3 regions of the Agrobacterium sp. DKPNP3 genome follow, and region 3 is predicted to be linked to each of the others. Evidence: predicted binding sites of a transcription regulator. Region 3 holds the regulator's gene; each other region holds the start of a gene.
What was found. The regulator PhoB, encoded in region 3, activates phosphate uptake and scavenging genes when phosphate is short. The targets are predictions, from matches to a motif close to TGTCATNNANCTGTCAT.
Positions count from the first base shown of each region.

Region 1: a site for PhoB is predicted at 2,577-2,593, ahead of phnC (phosphonate ABC transporter ATP-binding protein). Genes of this name have one in related genera too.
Region 2: a site for PhoB is predicted at 2,895-2,911, ahead of ACUTJJ_RS11790 (bifunctional 2',3'-cyclic-nucleotide 2'-phosphodiesterase/3'-nucleotidase). Genes of this name have one in related genera too.

Region 1 is NZ_JBQYSN010000066.1:18,206-23,278, forward strand. Features, by position in the region: gene phnE (phosphonate ABC transporter, permease protein PhnE) at 1-597, opposite strand, end outside; gene phnD (phosphonate ABC transporter substrate-binding protein) at 668-1,573, opposite strand; gene phnC (phosphonate ABC transporter ATP-binding protein) at 1,658-2,518, opposite strand; gene ACUTJJ_RS17405 (transferase hexapeptide repeat family protein) at 2,731-3,348, opposite strand; gene phnL (phosphonate C-P lyase system protein PhnL) at 3,345-4,052, opposite strand; gene phnK (phosphonate C-P lyase system protein PhnK) at 4,119-4,895, opposite strand; gene ACUTJJ_RS17420 (alpha-D-ribose 1-methylphosphonate 5-phosphate C-P-lyase PhnJ) at 4,892-5,073, opposite strand, start outside.
Region 2 is NZ_JBQYSN010000034.1:33,601-38,673, forward strand. Features, by position in the region: gene sseA (3-mercaptopyruvate sulfurtransferase) at 1-73, shown strand, start outside; gene ACUTJJ_RS11770 (dihydrofolate reductase family protein) at 135-779, opposite strand; gene ACUTJJ_RS11775 (DUF4344 domain-containing metallopeptidase) at 831-1,709, opposite strand; gene ACUTJJ_RS11780 (DUF1203 domain-containing protein) at 1,873-2,340, shown strand; gene ACUTJJ_RS11785 (PilZ domain-containing protein) at 2,440-2,775, shown strand; gene ACUTJJ_RS11790 (bifunctional 2',3'-cyclic-nucleotide 2'-phosphodiesterase/3'-nucleotidase) at 2,991-4,979, shown strand.
Region 3 is NZ_JBQYSN010000006.1:34,383-39,455, forward strand. Features, by position in the region: gene pstC (phosphate ABC transporter permease subunit PstC) at 1-155, shown strand, start outside; gene pstA (phosphate ABC transporter permease PstA) at 152-1,474, shown strand; gene pstB (phosphate ABC transporter ATP-binding protein PstB) at 1,489-2,304, shown strand; gene phoU (phosphate signaling complex protein PhoU) at 2,430-3,125, shown strand; gene phoB (phosphate regulon transcriptional regulator PhoB) at 3,157-3,840, shown strand; gene ACUTJJ_RS03110 (GcrA family cell cycle regulator) at 4,020-4,553, opposite strand; gene ACUTJJ_RS03115 (aspartate aminotransferase family protein) at 4,985-5,073, shown strand, end outside.

The DNA.
Region 1 (5,073 bases), on a different contig from region 3:
CGAAATTGCGATGATCGCCGCGATCGGGCCGATCGACAGGATGGCGGTCAATAGTCCGGCGACCACAATTTCAGGAAAGGCCCGCAACACTTCCATAATCCGGCGCACCACCCAGCGCACGAGGCCGGCGCCGATGAGATTGGTGGAGGCGAAGAAACAGAGCACGAAGGCAAAGCCGGTGCCAATGATCGTCGAAACCAGCGCGATATTGAGCGTGATGATCAGCTGGTAGATGAAATGCGGGATGTAGAAACCATCGGCGATGTAAACGCGATCGGCGACATAATTGTATTTCAGCGAACCATCCGCATAAGGCGACGGCAGGTCGAACATCGCCCGGAAGACTTCCAGCGGACTATCAGGCACGAAGGTCTTCATGAAATCGAAGAAATAGGGCAGGCGCTCGAAAAACTTGCCTGAATTGGCCGCATTGGCAAAATTCAGGGAGGCGGCAAGGATGGCGAGAAAGATCACCAGCGAGATGACGGTGTAGATTCGCCGCGTCTTGAGCTGCTGCTGATAGTGACGCATGACCGTTTTGGACGATGCGCTCAATCCCTCGGGCGAGAGGGTGCCCTGGTGCAGTGTGGTCGCCATGCCGTTCTTCCTTTACTGGCAAAAGCGGCGATGCCGTCAGGCATCGCCGCTTCCTGATATGATCTGAGGATCAGCCGCCGATAACGGACTTACGGGCGTCGATGATCGTCTGGTAGAAGGACGGGTCGACCTTGATGTAGGCGGTGTTTTTGCCTTGGGTGAAACCCTGGAAGCAGGCGAGGTCCTTTTTCGGCAGCTCCATGAAGAAGTCCTCGACCTTCTGCTTCATGCTGTCGCCGATCTTGTTGGCAACGAGCAGCGGGCCGTTCGGGATCAGCGGTGACTTCCAGACTTCAACGATATCGTCCATGTCGAGGTTGCCCTTCTTGACCATCTGGTGAAGGTTGCCACCGGAATAGCCGTCTTCCCACTTACCAACGCCCGAACCAAAGGTGGTTCCGACATCGAACTTCTTGTCTAGAACGGCGAGAACGAGGTTCTCGTGGCCGCCACCAAAGCCGGTTTCGGAGAAGTATTCCTTGATCGGCGTGCCGGTTTCCTTAGGGATGGCGACGTTTGGAATAAGGAAGCCAGATGTGGAGTCGGGGTCGGCAAAGCCGATCTTCTTGCCCTTGGCATCCGCCAGGGTTTTAATGCCGCTGTCCTTGCGGGCAACCATGATGGTGTAATAGCCGCTGGAGCCGTCAGAGCCCGTATAGGTCAGGATCGGATCGACGGCCTTGGGGTCAGCGATGGCGATCTTGGCATAGGACGACGCGCCCATGGAGGCGATGTCGATGGTACCGCCGAGAAGACCCTGGATAACGCCGTTATAATCCGGCGACGGGAATACCTGCACTTCGGAAACGCCCGTTGCAGCCTTGAGGCCATCGGCGACGCACTTGGCGTTGCGGATCTGGTCTGCCTCGTTTTCGGAACCGTCGAGACCGATGCGCAGAACCTTGATGTCCTGAGCCATGGCGGAACCGGCCAGAACGCCAAGGGCGACTGCCGAGAGAAGCAATTTCTTCAACATGGACTTTCTCCTGTTTCCCGGCGAGCCGGAGTTGTTGTGAGATGTTGGCCCTTGACGCGGACGCAAACGATGCTGAGCGGTTCCTCAGAGCCCGGCGAGAGCGAGCGGTTCTGGGCCGGCAGATTGCTGCACCGGACGCGCGGCAAGTTGCGCGCCGGGAATGGTTATACTGGTCGAGGTCATGGTCTCGTCGATGCCTGCGCCGTGTGAGTCCGTGCCGTAGATTTCCGTCACGGCGGCAGCCGTCAGCTCAGACGGCGTGCCATCAAAAACGACGCGGCCTTTCGACATGCCGATGATGCGTTCGCAATAGTTGCGCGCTGTATCCAGTGTGTGCAGATTCGTAACGACAGTGATGCCTTCGCGCTCGTTGATGTCGCGCAGCGCGTCCATCACGATTTTGGCGTTCAGCGGGTCGAGCGAGGCGATCGGCTCATCGGCCAGAACCATCTTCGGAGACTGCATCAGGGCGCGGGCAATCGCCACGCGCTGTTGCTGGCCCCCGGAAAGCGTACCTGCGGCCTGCATTGCCACATGCTCGATGCCCAGCCGTTCAAGTGCGGCGATCGCCATCAGCCGCTCTTCATCCGTGAAGATGTTGAAGAGGCTGAGCAGCGTCGAACGGTGGTTGAGGCGACCGAGCATGACATTGGTAAGCACGTCGAGGCGCGGGACGAGATTGAACTGCTGGAAGATCATGGCGCAGTCGCGCTGCCAGTTGCGGAGCGCGGCACCTTTCAAGGACGAAACTTTGGTATCGTTGAAATGAATTGAGCCGGAGGAGGGATCGATGAGCCGGTTTATCATCCGCAGCAGCGTCGACTTTCCCGCTCCGGAACGTCCTATCACGCCTACCATCTGTCCCTGCGGTATTTCGACATTCACGGCATCGACCGCGGTATGGTTGCCGAAACAGCGCGTGACTTGCTTCAGGTGAAAGCTCATTTCCCCGTCCAATCTTCTTATGACGGGGTTGGACATAACAATGATGCGTGAAGTGCGAATGTCAGTTTGATGAAGAAAATATTACAAGGTGCTGATGTAGCGCGACTGCATTTCGCCGGCGAAAGTTCGAACCAATTTTTTCGGAATGATCGACAAGGCTTAAAAACTAACCCCCGGATAGGTCCCGGGGGCTATATCAGACGGGCTATGTCTCAACCGCGATATTTTGCGATGAAATCTCCGGCCGACAGGCCGCGGAAATCATCGAGTGCGTCGCGCAGCCTCTTGTGGTCCCAGTCCCACCAGCGCAGATCATCCATCTGCTGGCCGACCTCAGGCGGAAAGCGGTCGCGGATCAACCTCGCGGGAACGCCGCCGACAATCGTATAGGGCGCAACGTCCTTCGAGACGACGGCGCCAGCCCCGATGACAGCGCCATTGCCGACGTTGACACCCGGCAGGATGGTGGCGCCATGGCCGATCCAGACGTCGTGGCCGATCACCACGCGTCTGGCGCGGCGGGCGGCGAAAAAGTCGGACTCGTCTTCCGCGTCGTCCCAATAATTGTGGGCGCGGTAAGTGAAGTGGTGCAGGGTCGCCCGCTGCATCGGATGGTTGGTGGCGTTGATGCGGACGGAAGCGGCGATATTGACGAATTTGCCGATGGTGGCGGACCAGATCGCGCCATCCTGCATGACGTAGGAATAGTCGCCCATCTCGACCTCCTCGATGCGGCAGCGCTCCGAAATTTCGGTAAAGCGGCCAATCGAGGAATTGAGGACACTGGCAGTGTCGTGGATGACGGGTTCGAGGCCGACTTTGGAGTTCATGCTGCTGCCTTCCGGGGCGAAAATTGCGAGACGTCGAGAATGCGGTCGGCCACGGCCTCTCGCACTTCTTCATCGTGAAAAATGCCGAGCAGCGCGGTACCCGTTTCTTTCTTCTCCCTGATCATCTCCACCACCACCCGCCGGTTGGTGGCGTCGAGCGAGGCCGTTGGCTCGTCGAGAAGCAGGATTGCATGATCGGTGATGAAACCGCGCGCGATATTGACGCGCTGCTGCTCGCCGCCCGAAAAGGTGGCGGGTGGAAGCGACCACAATTCCCGTGGTAGGTTGAGTTTCGAAAGCAGTGCGGCCGCCTGCTCACGCGCATCTTGAGCGGCAATCTTGCGCGCCAGAAGCGGTTCGGCAACCACGTCAACCGCCGCGACGCGGGGTACCGTCCGCAAAAACTGGCTGACATAACCGATGGTGCGATGACGGATATCGAGAATTGTGCGTGGTGAAGCGCTGCCGATATCGACAACCTCGCCCTGATGGCGAATAAGGATCTGCCCGCTGTCGATGGCGTAATTGCCGTAGAGCATTTTCAGGATCGAGCTTTTGCCGATGCCAGAAGGGCCGCCGAGCACGACGCATTCGCCGCCAGATACGGAAAAATTCACGTCGCGGACGACAGGCAGCTCGATGCCGTCGCGAAGATGCATGGTGAAGCTTTTAAAGACTTCCGAAACGATGAGAGGTGTCGGCATGGTGGATTTTCTCTTCCTGCGCTGATCTTCTGCGAAAAGCGGGAGCCGCTTTTCGGAATCGCGCGGCTAGACCTGCAAAATGGAGGAAACAAGCAATTGCGTGTAGGGCTCGCGGGGGTCGTCCAGCACCCGGTCGGTCAGACCGTGCTCAATGACATCGCCGCCCTTCATCACCATCATGCGATGGGAAAGAAGCCGCGCAACCGCGAGGTCATGCGTGACGACGACAACGGCAAGGCCGAGATCGTTGACGAGGCCACGAACCAGATCGAGCAGACGCGCCTGCACCGAAACATCGAGACCACCTGTCGGCTCATCCATGAAGACAAGGCGCGGCGAGGTGACGAGGTTGCGGGCGATCTGGAGGCGCTGGCGCATGCCGCCCGAGAAGGCGCGCGGCTGGTCGTCGATACGGTCGGTGCCGATTTCCACCCGCTCCAGCCATTCGCCGGCCGATTGACGGATATTGCCGTAATGCCTGTTGCCCACGGCCATCAGCCGCTCGCCAACATTCGCGCCAGCCGACACCGCCATGCGCAGCCCATCGGCCGGGTTCTGGTGCACGAAACCCCAGTCGGTCCGCATCAGGAAACGCCGTTCGGCTTCTCCCATGTGGTAAAGGTCACGCACGGAGCCGTCGCGCATGCGATATTCCACGCTGCCTGCCGTTGGCATCAGCCGGGTGGAAATGCAGTTGAGAAGGGTCGTCTTGCCTGAGCCGGATTCGCCGACAATCGCCAGAACCTCGCCGGCGTAAAGCTCGAAGGAGACGTTGCGGCAACCGGCGCGGTCGCCGTAATATTTGGAAACGTCCCGGACTTTCAGAAGCGGTGCGTCGCTCATTCTGCTGCCTCCTTTACATCCGCCAGCAGGTGGCCCTTATGGCCATTGGCGCGGCGATCATCGCAATGGTCGGTGTCGGAGCAGACGAACATGCGCCCGCCCTTGTCATCCAGCACCACCTCGTCGAGATAGACATTCTCCGCGCCGCACAGTGCGCAGGGCTTGTCGAAGCGCTGGA
Region 2 (5,073 bases), on a different contig from region 3:
AGTCGGCACCTATGAGGCATGGGTGGAGCCGCTTGCCGATACCGAGCTTTTGGAAATCTCTCTGCGTCATTGAGCTTGTTTCAACGTCACGCTTCCCCATCGTCGTCAGTCGAGGATGGGGAGCGACGTTAAGCTTACACCTTTTCGACAATCAGATGGGTGGCGCCCTCACCCGCCACTGTACCGGTACAGCGGTAACCGAGCGACACCCAGTCCATGCCTTCGAAAAGTGACTCGCCGCGACCAAGGAACACCGGCGCCAGCGCCAAGTGCAATTCATCGATGAGGCCTGCGGCCATGTACTGGCGGATGGTGGAAACACCGCCACCAATGCGGACATCCTTTCCATTCGCAGCCGTGAGCGCCCTGTCGAGCGCTACCTGGATGTCCTCCGTCACGAAATGAAAGACCGTGCCGCCCTTCATCTCGAAGGACGGACGCGCATGATGCGTCAATACGAAGACCGGAACATGATAAGGCGGTTCCTCGCCCCACCAGCCTTTCCACTTTTCATCCGGCCAGGCACCACGCACAGGGCCGAACATGTTGCGGCCTAAAATCCAGGCTCCGATATTGGCGAAACTCTTCTGGGTAAAATCCTCGTCGATGCCGGTCGATCCACCCTCCTTGCCGAACATGCGATGAAAGGTACGGGTTTTGAAGGCCCATTGGTGCAGCTCTTCGCCTTTCGCCCCCAGCGGATTCTCCAGGCTCTGGTCTGGTCCTGCGCCATAGCCATCAAGTGAGACGGCAAAATTGCGGACGACAACTTTCGGCATGGCACTCTCCTCCCGTTCAAGAGGCAGATCACCAGCATCCGCTGATCGGCCTCAGATTTCCCGTTCCAGATTGACCGCCGTCGGGATTTGGCCGCCGGCGGCGCCCTTGTCCTGAGTGACTGTGTTCATGAGATGATCGGCGATCAGCTCCGCCTGGAATTTGCCAAGCTCGTAGCAATAGGTGATTTCGCGCTTTTCCGCCGACCAATAAACATCGGGGCGACCGCAGGACTTCGCCGTCAGCTTCACATCGCCCTTCAGGCCATAACCACTGAAACTGCGGCTGATGAGGTCGAGAACCTTCGATTCCTTGACCATGATGGCATAAGGCTCGAGGTCAGGATCGCGCGGCGGCACGTAGCTGACGGAAAATTTCGATGGTGTCTGGCTGCGGTGCGGCGCGAGGAATTTCTCCCAGGCCGAGGCTACACCCGGATAGGCAGCAACACATTTGTCGAATTCGGTATTGGGAAGCCCCATCATCGTGGCCAGATCGCCGTAACCGTCCTTGTCGCGGCCGACCATCAGGCAGGCCATGTTACGGTCGCGGCTTCGGTCCGGCACCAGCGCCGAAAACACCGGAGCTTCGTGCTCCGGTAGCGCTTCGGCCTCACGCGCGAGATACCAGCTGTCTGTGGCGTTGACGAGCGCCGTGTCGAGCCATTCCTCATTGGCCTGAAGGATCAGCGTGCCGGCTAGCTGATCGGCTGGCGCCTGGGGGCTTGCCGTCTCCGCCGTGCCGAAATCCGAGATCAGCATGCGCGATCCCTCATGGTAAAGCGAGAAAATCGCGTTGCCGATGACGAAGTTGACTGCCTGCTGTAGCTGATCATCCGACAAGCCGTCGAGCCCGGACGCCATCTGGGCCTGCGTCGGAACCGTCAATGACATGAGAGCCAGCGGAACAGCGGCCATAAAACGACGGAACATAAAATCAGACCTTCCGGGAACGAGGAGCGCCACTGATTCCCCAAGCTAACGAGTCACGCAATGGGCTGGTTGCATCACCTGTCAAGAATCGGGTGGATAGTGCTCCATTTCGGGATCATAGCTGCAAAGAAGCAACGCCGATCACCCCTCAGGAGACCCTGCCATGACAACTATCGTCTTTACTGCAATGCCGGCTAAAGAAGCAGAGGCCTTCCGGGCCGGGGCGGCGGACGCCTATGGCCACACGCCGGAGAAGGTCATTTCGCCCGGCGGCATTCCCTGCCGCCATTGCCTTGGCCAAATTGATGAGGGCGAGCCCATGCTGCTCCTCGCCTATCGCCCCTTCCCTTCACTTCAGCCCTATGCCGAGACGGGACCTGTATTTCTGCATGAAAGAGCCTGCGAGCGTTATCCTGAAAGTGATGAATTGCCAACGATGCTAGACAGCCCTGACTATATTGTCCGTGGATATTCGGCAGACGACCGCATCGTCTACGGCACCGGCGCGGTGACCCCCACCGAAGAGATCGCGTCACGCGCCGGACAGCTTCTGGAGCGCGAAGACATCGCCTATGTGCATGTGCGTTCTGCCCGCAACAACTGCTATCAGTGCCGTATTGATACAGCATAAACCGAACATTGGATAAGTTTTAACCTAACGGCTAAACCGGTTTCAAACTTTTCAAGTCTAGGATGCCTCTGTCAGAAACAATAAATTTTGAGCGTCAACATGGCAAACAACCTCAACATGGCGACACGCAGCGCACCGCGCAGCAAGACGAGAATTTTTGCCACCGTCCATTACTTCAGCCAGTCGACGAGAGGCCGTGTGGTTGATCTTTCCGCCACCGGCATGGCGCTTGAACTGGACGGACCTTTCGCCGCGGCAAAGGGAAGCCGGGTCAAGGTGCAGAGCGACGACCTCGGCTTCATCGAGGGGGTCGTCCAGTGGCAGCACATGAACCGCCTTGGCCTTCAGCTTAAGCTTTCCACCAACACGCTGGCGCAGCTTTCCTCCTACTTCCGCTTCTTCCATGAAGAAGTGAAACCGACGCTGGCGCGCTGATCTGCCCTGCGTCCGCAGAGGGATGCGCGGCAATGATAACGCGCATTCCATGGCCCGGAGACGTCAAGGCCGCATGTCGGCCATAAAAAATTTATCAAACGGTTGAAAAAAGCCCCGTCTGTCACGAGCCTGTCATTTTGGTGATGGACTCCTCGGCGATTGCTTCTACCCTGTCGTTTTCCATGACAGCGCAAGCTTCATCCCAAGGAGTTCCCATGTCGTCGCTTCTCGCTCTCCACCCCATTACCCGGCGTTCGCTTCTCGGCGGCATTGCAGCCTCTTCGGCACTAGTAATGTTGCACCCCTTTGCGGCGCGCGCAGCGTCCAATCAGGCGCATCTGCGCATCATGGAAACGACTGATATCCACGTTCACGTCTTTCCCTATGATTATTACGCCGACAAGCCGAACGACACGATGGGGCTTTCCCGTACCGCCTCGATCATCGACAAGATCCGCGCCGAAGCCGGCAATTCGATGCTGGTCGATAATGGCGACTTCCTGCAGGGCAACCCGCTCGGCGATTATATCGCCTATGAGCGGGGCATGAAGGCTGGCGACAAGCACCCTGTGATCAACGCCATGAACGTATTGGGCTATGATTGCGGTACGCTCGGCAACCACGAATTCAACTATGGCCTCGACTACATGTCGAACACGCTGGCGGGTGCTGGTTTCCCTTACGTCTGCGCCAACCTCACCAAGGGCCAGCTGGCGTCCGACCCCAAGAATGACGAGCTGTTCTTCAAGCCCTACGTCATTCTCGAAAAACAGATCCGCGATGGCGGCGGCGTGACCAGCCCGGTCAAGGTCGGCATCATCGGCTTCGTTCCGCCGCAGATCATGATGTGGGATTCCAAGAACCTCGAGGGCAAGGCGCAGACGCGTGACATTGTCGAGGCGGCGAAAGCCTGGGTGCCCGTGATGAAGGAGGAAGGGGCTGACATCATCATCGCCCTTTCCCATTCCGGCATCGATGGCAAAGGCCAGACCGAGCGCATGGAAAACGCCTCGCTTTACCTCGCGGGCGTCGAAGGCATCGACGCCATCTTCACCGGCCACCAGCATCTCGTTTTCCCCGGACCGAAGACCTGGGACGGCATTGAAGGCGCGGATGCCGTGAAGGGCACGCTGATGGGCAAGCCGGCCGTCATGGCCGGCTTCTGGGGATCACATATGGGTCTCATCGACCTGCTGCTCGAAAAGGACGGCAAGAGCTGGAAGATCATCGACTTCACCTCTGAGGCACGCCCGATCTATCACCGCGACGACAGCCGCAAGATCGTTGCTGACTATACCGACAAGCCGGAGGTTCTCGCCGCCGCCAAGGCCGATCACGAAGCGGCGCTCGCCTATGTGCGCCGCCCCGTCGGTAAAACCTCTGCACCGCTCTATTCCTATTTCGCGCTGGTGGCCGATGATCCGTCCGTGCAAATCGTTTCCAACGCCCAGACCTGGTACATCAAGGACATGCTGAAGGAAGGGCAATATAAGGATCTGCCCGTGCTTTCCGCAGCAGCCCCGTTCAAGTCCGGCGGTCGCGGCGGCGCGGATTACTACACCGATGTCCCCGCCGGTGACATCGCCATCAAGAACGTCGCCGATCTCTATCTCTATCCGAACACGGTGCAGGCGGTGCTGATCAACGGTGCGCAGGTGAAGAACTGGCTGGAAATGTCTGCCGGCATGTTCAACACGGTGGAGGCCGGCGCCAAGGATGCGCCGCTCCTCAATGCTGACTTCCCGTCCTACAATTTCGATGTCATCGACGGTGTTACCTACCAGATCGACATTTCCAAACCGGCGAAATTCGACAAGGACGGCAAGGCCGTCAATCCCGACAGCAACCGCATCGTAAACTTGCAGTTCAATGGCAAGCCGATCGATCCCGAACAGAAATTCGTGGTAGCCACCAATAATTACCGCGCCGGTGGCGGCGGCAAGTTCCCCGACATTGCCGCCGACAAGGTCATCTTCGTGGCACCCGATACCAACCGCGATGTGATCGTGCGGTATATTATCGACCAGGGCACCATCAACCCGTCTGCGGACGCCAACTGGTCCTTCGCCCCAGTCGCCGATACTACAGCGATCTTCGAGACTGGCCCCAAGGGCCGCCACTATGCGGCGGAGATCAAAGGCGCAAAAATCGAGGATGCAGGCGACGGTGCGGAAGGTTTCGCGAAGTTCCGGCTGGTTCTGTAGAGAAACACGGCTCTCCCGGCGATACATTGCCGGGAGAGTGTTTCTTCAGACATGAATTGGACGCTGGGGCAAAGAACTGACATGCCGCTTGTTT
Region 3 (5,073 bases):
TCAAGATCGTCAGCCAGCTCACCGGCGACCTCGAATTCACCTCGCCGCAGACGCTGGTCGCTTTCGCGCTCGGCATCACGCTTTTTGCCATCACGCTTTGCCTGAATATCTACGCGCTTTACATCGTGCGCAAATACCGGGAGCAATATGAATGACCGACATCGTTTCTCCCGCAAGAGGCGCCCCCGCAGTCACCAGAGCCACGCGTCGCGATATCGGGATCAAGCGCCGTTATGCCGCCGAACGCCGTTTCCGCGCCTACGGCATGGCTGCGATTTCCTTCGGCCTCATCTTTCTCTTCCTGCTGCTTTTCTCGGTGGTCTCCAAGGGCTACACCGCGTTCCAGCAGACGATGATTACCGTTCCGGTCGAGTTTTCGGAAAAGATCATCGACCCGAAGAATGAGCGTGCCACCAATCCGGCGAAGCTGATGACGGCCAATTATCCCATCATCGCTCGCGATGCGGTCGCCAAGGTTCTCGGCGTCGCGCCGACCGACAAGGCCGGTCTTCGCGCCGTCAACCTCCTGATCTCCGACAGCGTACGCACGCAGTTGCGCGACATCGTCGTCGCCGATCCCGCCGTCATCGGCACCACGCGCACCGTCACGCTTCTGGCGTCGGGCGATGTCGATAGCGCCTTCAAGGGCCAGGTCGATATGAGTGCCGATGAAGCTAACAGGCGTATCTCCAACCAGCAACTCGGGTGGATGAACCAGCTCGCCGAAAGCGGCCAGCTTGCCAAACACTTCAACACCGGCATTTTCGTCAACGGCAATTCGAGCCGTCCGGAAGCAGCAGGTGTCGGCGTGGCGCTGATCGGTTCCTTCTACATGATGATGATCGTGCTGGTGCTGTCGCTGCCGATCGGCGTCGCCGCCTCGATCTATCTCGAAGAGTTCGCCCCGAAGAACCGTCTGACCGACCTCATCGAGGTAAACATCAACAATCTCGCGGCTGTGCCCTCCATTGTTTACGGTCTGCTTGGTCTCTCCGTCTTCATCAACTTCATGGGCTTTCCGCGCTCGGCTTCGCTGGTCGGCGGGCTTGTGCTCACCCTGATGACGCTGCCGACCATTATCATCGCGACCCGCGCCGCCCTGAAAGCCGTGCCGCCCTCGATCCGTGCCGCGGCGCTCGGTCTCGGTGCCTCCAAGATGCAGACGATCTTCCACCACGTGCTGCCGCTTGCCATGCCCGGCATCCTGACCGGCACGATCATCGGCCTTGCGCATGCGCTGGGCGAAACGGCGCCGCTGCTCCTCATCGGCATGGTGGCATTCGTCGCGAACTATCCGACAACGCCGATGGATCCGTCCACGGCCCTGCCGGTGCAGATTTACATGTGGGCGAATGAGGCAGAGCGCGCCTTTGTCGAACGGACATCCGGCGCTATCATCATCCTGCTTTTGTTCCTCATCGTCATGAATGTGGGCGCAATCCTGTTGCGTCGCCGCTTCGAACGGCGCTGGTAAAGGGAGATTGAGCAATGAACATGTTGTCGGAAGCAGCAGTTGAAAAGGCGCTGGACAAGAAAATGAATGAAGTCTCATACAAGATGATCGGTAAGGACGTATCGGTTTATTACGGCGAAAAGCGTGCGCTTTACGACGTGAACCTCAACGTCCGGGAGAACACCGTGACCGCGCTGATCGGCCCCTCGGGCTGCGGCAAATCCACGTTCCTGCGCACCCTGAACCGTATGAATGACACGATCGACGGCTGCCGCGTCACCGGCAAGATCACGCTTGATACCGACGATATCTACGACCAGGCGATCGATGTGGTGGAACTGCGCGCCCGCGTCGGTATGGTGTTCCAGAAGCCGAACCCCTTCCCGAAGTCGATCTACGAAAACATCTCCTACGGCCCGCGGATCCACGGGCTCGCCCGCAACAAGGCGGATATGGACCAGATCGTTGAGCAGAGCCTCCAGCGAGCCGGTCTATGGAACGAGGTGAAGGACCGTCTGCATGAGTCCGGCACGGGCCTTTCCGGCGGCCAGCAGCAGCGCCTTTGCATCGCCCGTGCGATCGCCGTCAGCCCGGAAGTGATCCTGATGGACGAGCCCTGCTCGGCGCTGGACCCGATTGCCACCGCGAAGGTCGAGGAACTGATCCACGAGCTGCGGACAAACTACACCATCGTCATTGTCACGCACTCCATGCAGCAGGCGGCGCGTGTTTCCCAGCGCACCGCCATGTTCCACCTTGGTCATCTTGTTGAGGAAAACGAAACCGACAAGATGTTCACCAATCCGGATGATCAGCGCACGCAGGATTACATCATGGGCCGCTTCGGCTGATACAGGCCGGCGCTTCAAAGAAACCGAACAAGACTGGTGCCGCTGCCGTGTCCCGCTCCGGGCACGGCCTGCAGGCCAAGCCGGAGGACTAGACCGTGAACCAGACAACGACCCATTCGCATATCATGTCCGCCTATGATGAGGAGTTGAAATTCCTCACACGCCGTATTTCGGAAATGGGTGGCCTTGCCGAACAGATGTGTGCCGACGCCGTGCGGGCGCTCGTGAACTCGGATGCCGCGCTGGCGCAGAAAGTCATTTCTGACGACACCATCCTCGATCACGCCGAGCGTGAGATCGGCGACAAGGCAATCGTCACCATCGCCAAGCGCCAGCCGATGGCGGCAGACCTTCGTGAAATCATCGGCACGCTGCGTATTGCAGCCGATCTCGAGCGTGTGGGCGATCTTGGCAAGAACACGGCCAAGCGCGTGATTGCGGTTGCCGGCACCGGCGTGCCGCGCAAGCTTGCCCGTGGTCTCGAACACCTGTCGGAACTGGCGCTGGTGCAGCTCAAGGAAGTCCTCGACGTCTATTCGACCCGCTCCGCCGAGAAGGCCAATGCCATCCGCGAGCGCGACGAGGAAATCGATGCCATGTACACCTCGCTCTTCCGCGAGCTTCTGACCTACATGATGGAGGACCCGCGCAATATCACGACCTGCACGCATCTTCTGTTCTGCGCCAAGAACATCGAGCGCATCGGCGACCATGCCACCAATATCGCCGAGACAATCTATTACATGACCACCGGCAGCCAGCCGGAGGGCGAGCGTCCGAAGGACGACAGTTCCAACACGCTCGGTTCGGTGACCGAGTAAGAGACAGGCAAAGCCTTGCGGAGTTCAGCATATGGTGCCCAAGATTGCAGTTGTGGAAGATGAGGAAGCGCTCAGCGTCCTTCTTCGTTACAATCTCGAGGCTGAGGGATACGATGTCGACACGATACCCCGTGGTGACGAGGCGGAAATCAGGCTTCAGGAACGTACCCCCGATCTTCTCATTCTAGACTGGATGCTGCCTGGTGTATCCGGTATCGAGCTTTGCCGTCGGCTCAGAATGCGGCCGGAAACGGAACGCCTGCCCATCATCATGCTGACGGCTCGCGGCGAGGAAAGCGAACGTGTTCGTGGCCTCGCAACGGGTGCGGACGATTATGTCGTCAAGCCGTTCTCCACGCCGGAACTCATGGCCCGCGTCAAGGCCATGCTCCGCCGGGCCCGCCCCGAGGTTCTGTCTTCGGTGCTGAAATGCGGGGATATCGAACTGGATCGCGAGACGCATCGCGTTCACCGCAAAAGCCGTGAAGTGCGTCTCGGTCCGACGGAGTTTCGCCTTCTGGAATTCCTGATGACCTCTCCGGGCAGGGTGTTCTCCCGTTCGCAATTGCTCGATGGTGTCTGGGGCCATGATATCTACGTCGATGAGCGTACCGTCGACGTGCATGTCGGACGCCTGCGTAAGGCGCTTAATTTTTCGCACATGCAGGATGTCATCCGCACGGTGCGCGGCGCCGGCTATTCCATGGAAGCCTGAGCGGATGCCATCCGACTGGCGCGTTCCATCAAAGTAATTTTCCGCGAAAAACAAAAGGCCCGAAACCGGATTGGTGTCGGGTCTTTTGTTGTGGTTGATCCCGATCCGCTCTGGTTTTGTCACAAAAAAACGGGCCCGAAGGCCCGTAGTTTTTGAGTGTCGAATGCGTGCCGCAACACTCAAGCCTTACGGCGCTCGCTTACCGGCTGATAGGCGAGTTTCGCATGGAACTTGCAATAGGGCGAAGATTCCAGCGCTTCACAGCCGCAGAAATGGAAATCGTCTTTCAAGGGGTCGCCGACCGGCCATTTGCAGGTGCGCTCGGTCAGTTCCGTCAGCGTCAGACGACGGGAGATTGGCGTGACGACGTTTCTGGAAGGAACGTAATCGAGAACTTCCGCGGTCTCGATGCCGACCTCTTCCTGAAGGGCGGTCGCGGCGTTGGAACGCGTCAGGATCCGGGCCGGTGCAGCGTTGACGCGGCCAGCAAAATTCGCCGCGCGAGGGGCAGGGGCAGCAGTCCGCTTGGGCGCTGTGCGCGCCGAAGTGACAGGACCGCCAGCCTTGACGCGACCCGGCAGGTTGAGACGGTGGACCTTGCCGATGACGGCGTTGCGGCTAACACCGCCCAGCTGCGCTGCTATCTGGCTGGCGCTAAGTCCCTCGGACCACAATTTCTTGAGCTTTTCGACCCGTTCGTCTGTCCAGTTCATGCCGCTTCTCCGCTTTTCGCGTGTATTTTTGGCAGAATCCCTCTCCGTCTCGCGGGAGTGCCGCGAGTGTGGTTTCTGCCTGATTTTTGGTGACTAGTTCCGCCGCATTGCAGTCTAGTAATTAGCGATTAACCTAGTGCCACGCAGACTCCGTGGCAAGAGTCGCGGGAATCATCTCGAATCGATTTTGCGGTTTTCCCCAACTTGCTGGCGGGTTGAGTCAGAAAGGCAACACCTTGGGTCTGGCGCCCAGCCACCTACTAGGGCTTGAGAACCCTAGGGAATACGGACTTTTGTTGACATCGGCAAGCGAAGTGACAATAGTGCCCCTGCCGCCGCGAGGCGGCATTTTTGATTTTCAGGCAAGGGATAACCCTAAGAGCCTATTGACAACCGTCTTACAGCGCATTTGCGCAAGGAGTGATACAGCCATGGCCGAAGCCGCCGCGCCATTGTTCGATACATTTGCAAGAGCCCCCCTGCGTTTTGAGCGAGGCGAGGGCGTCTGGCTGTACACGGA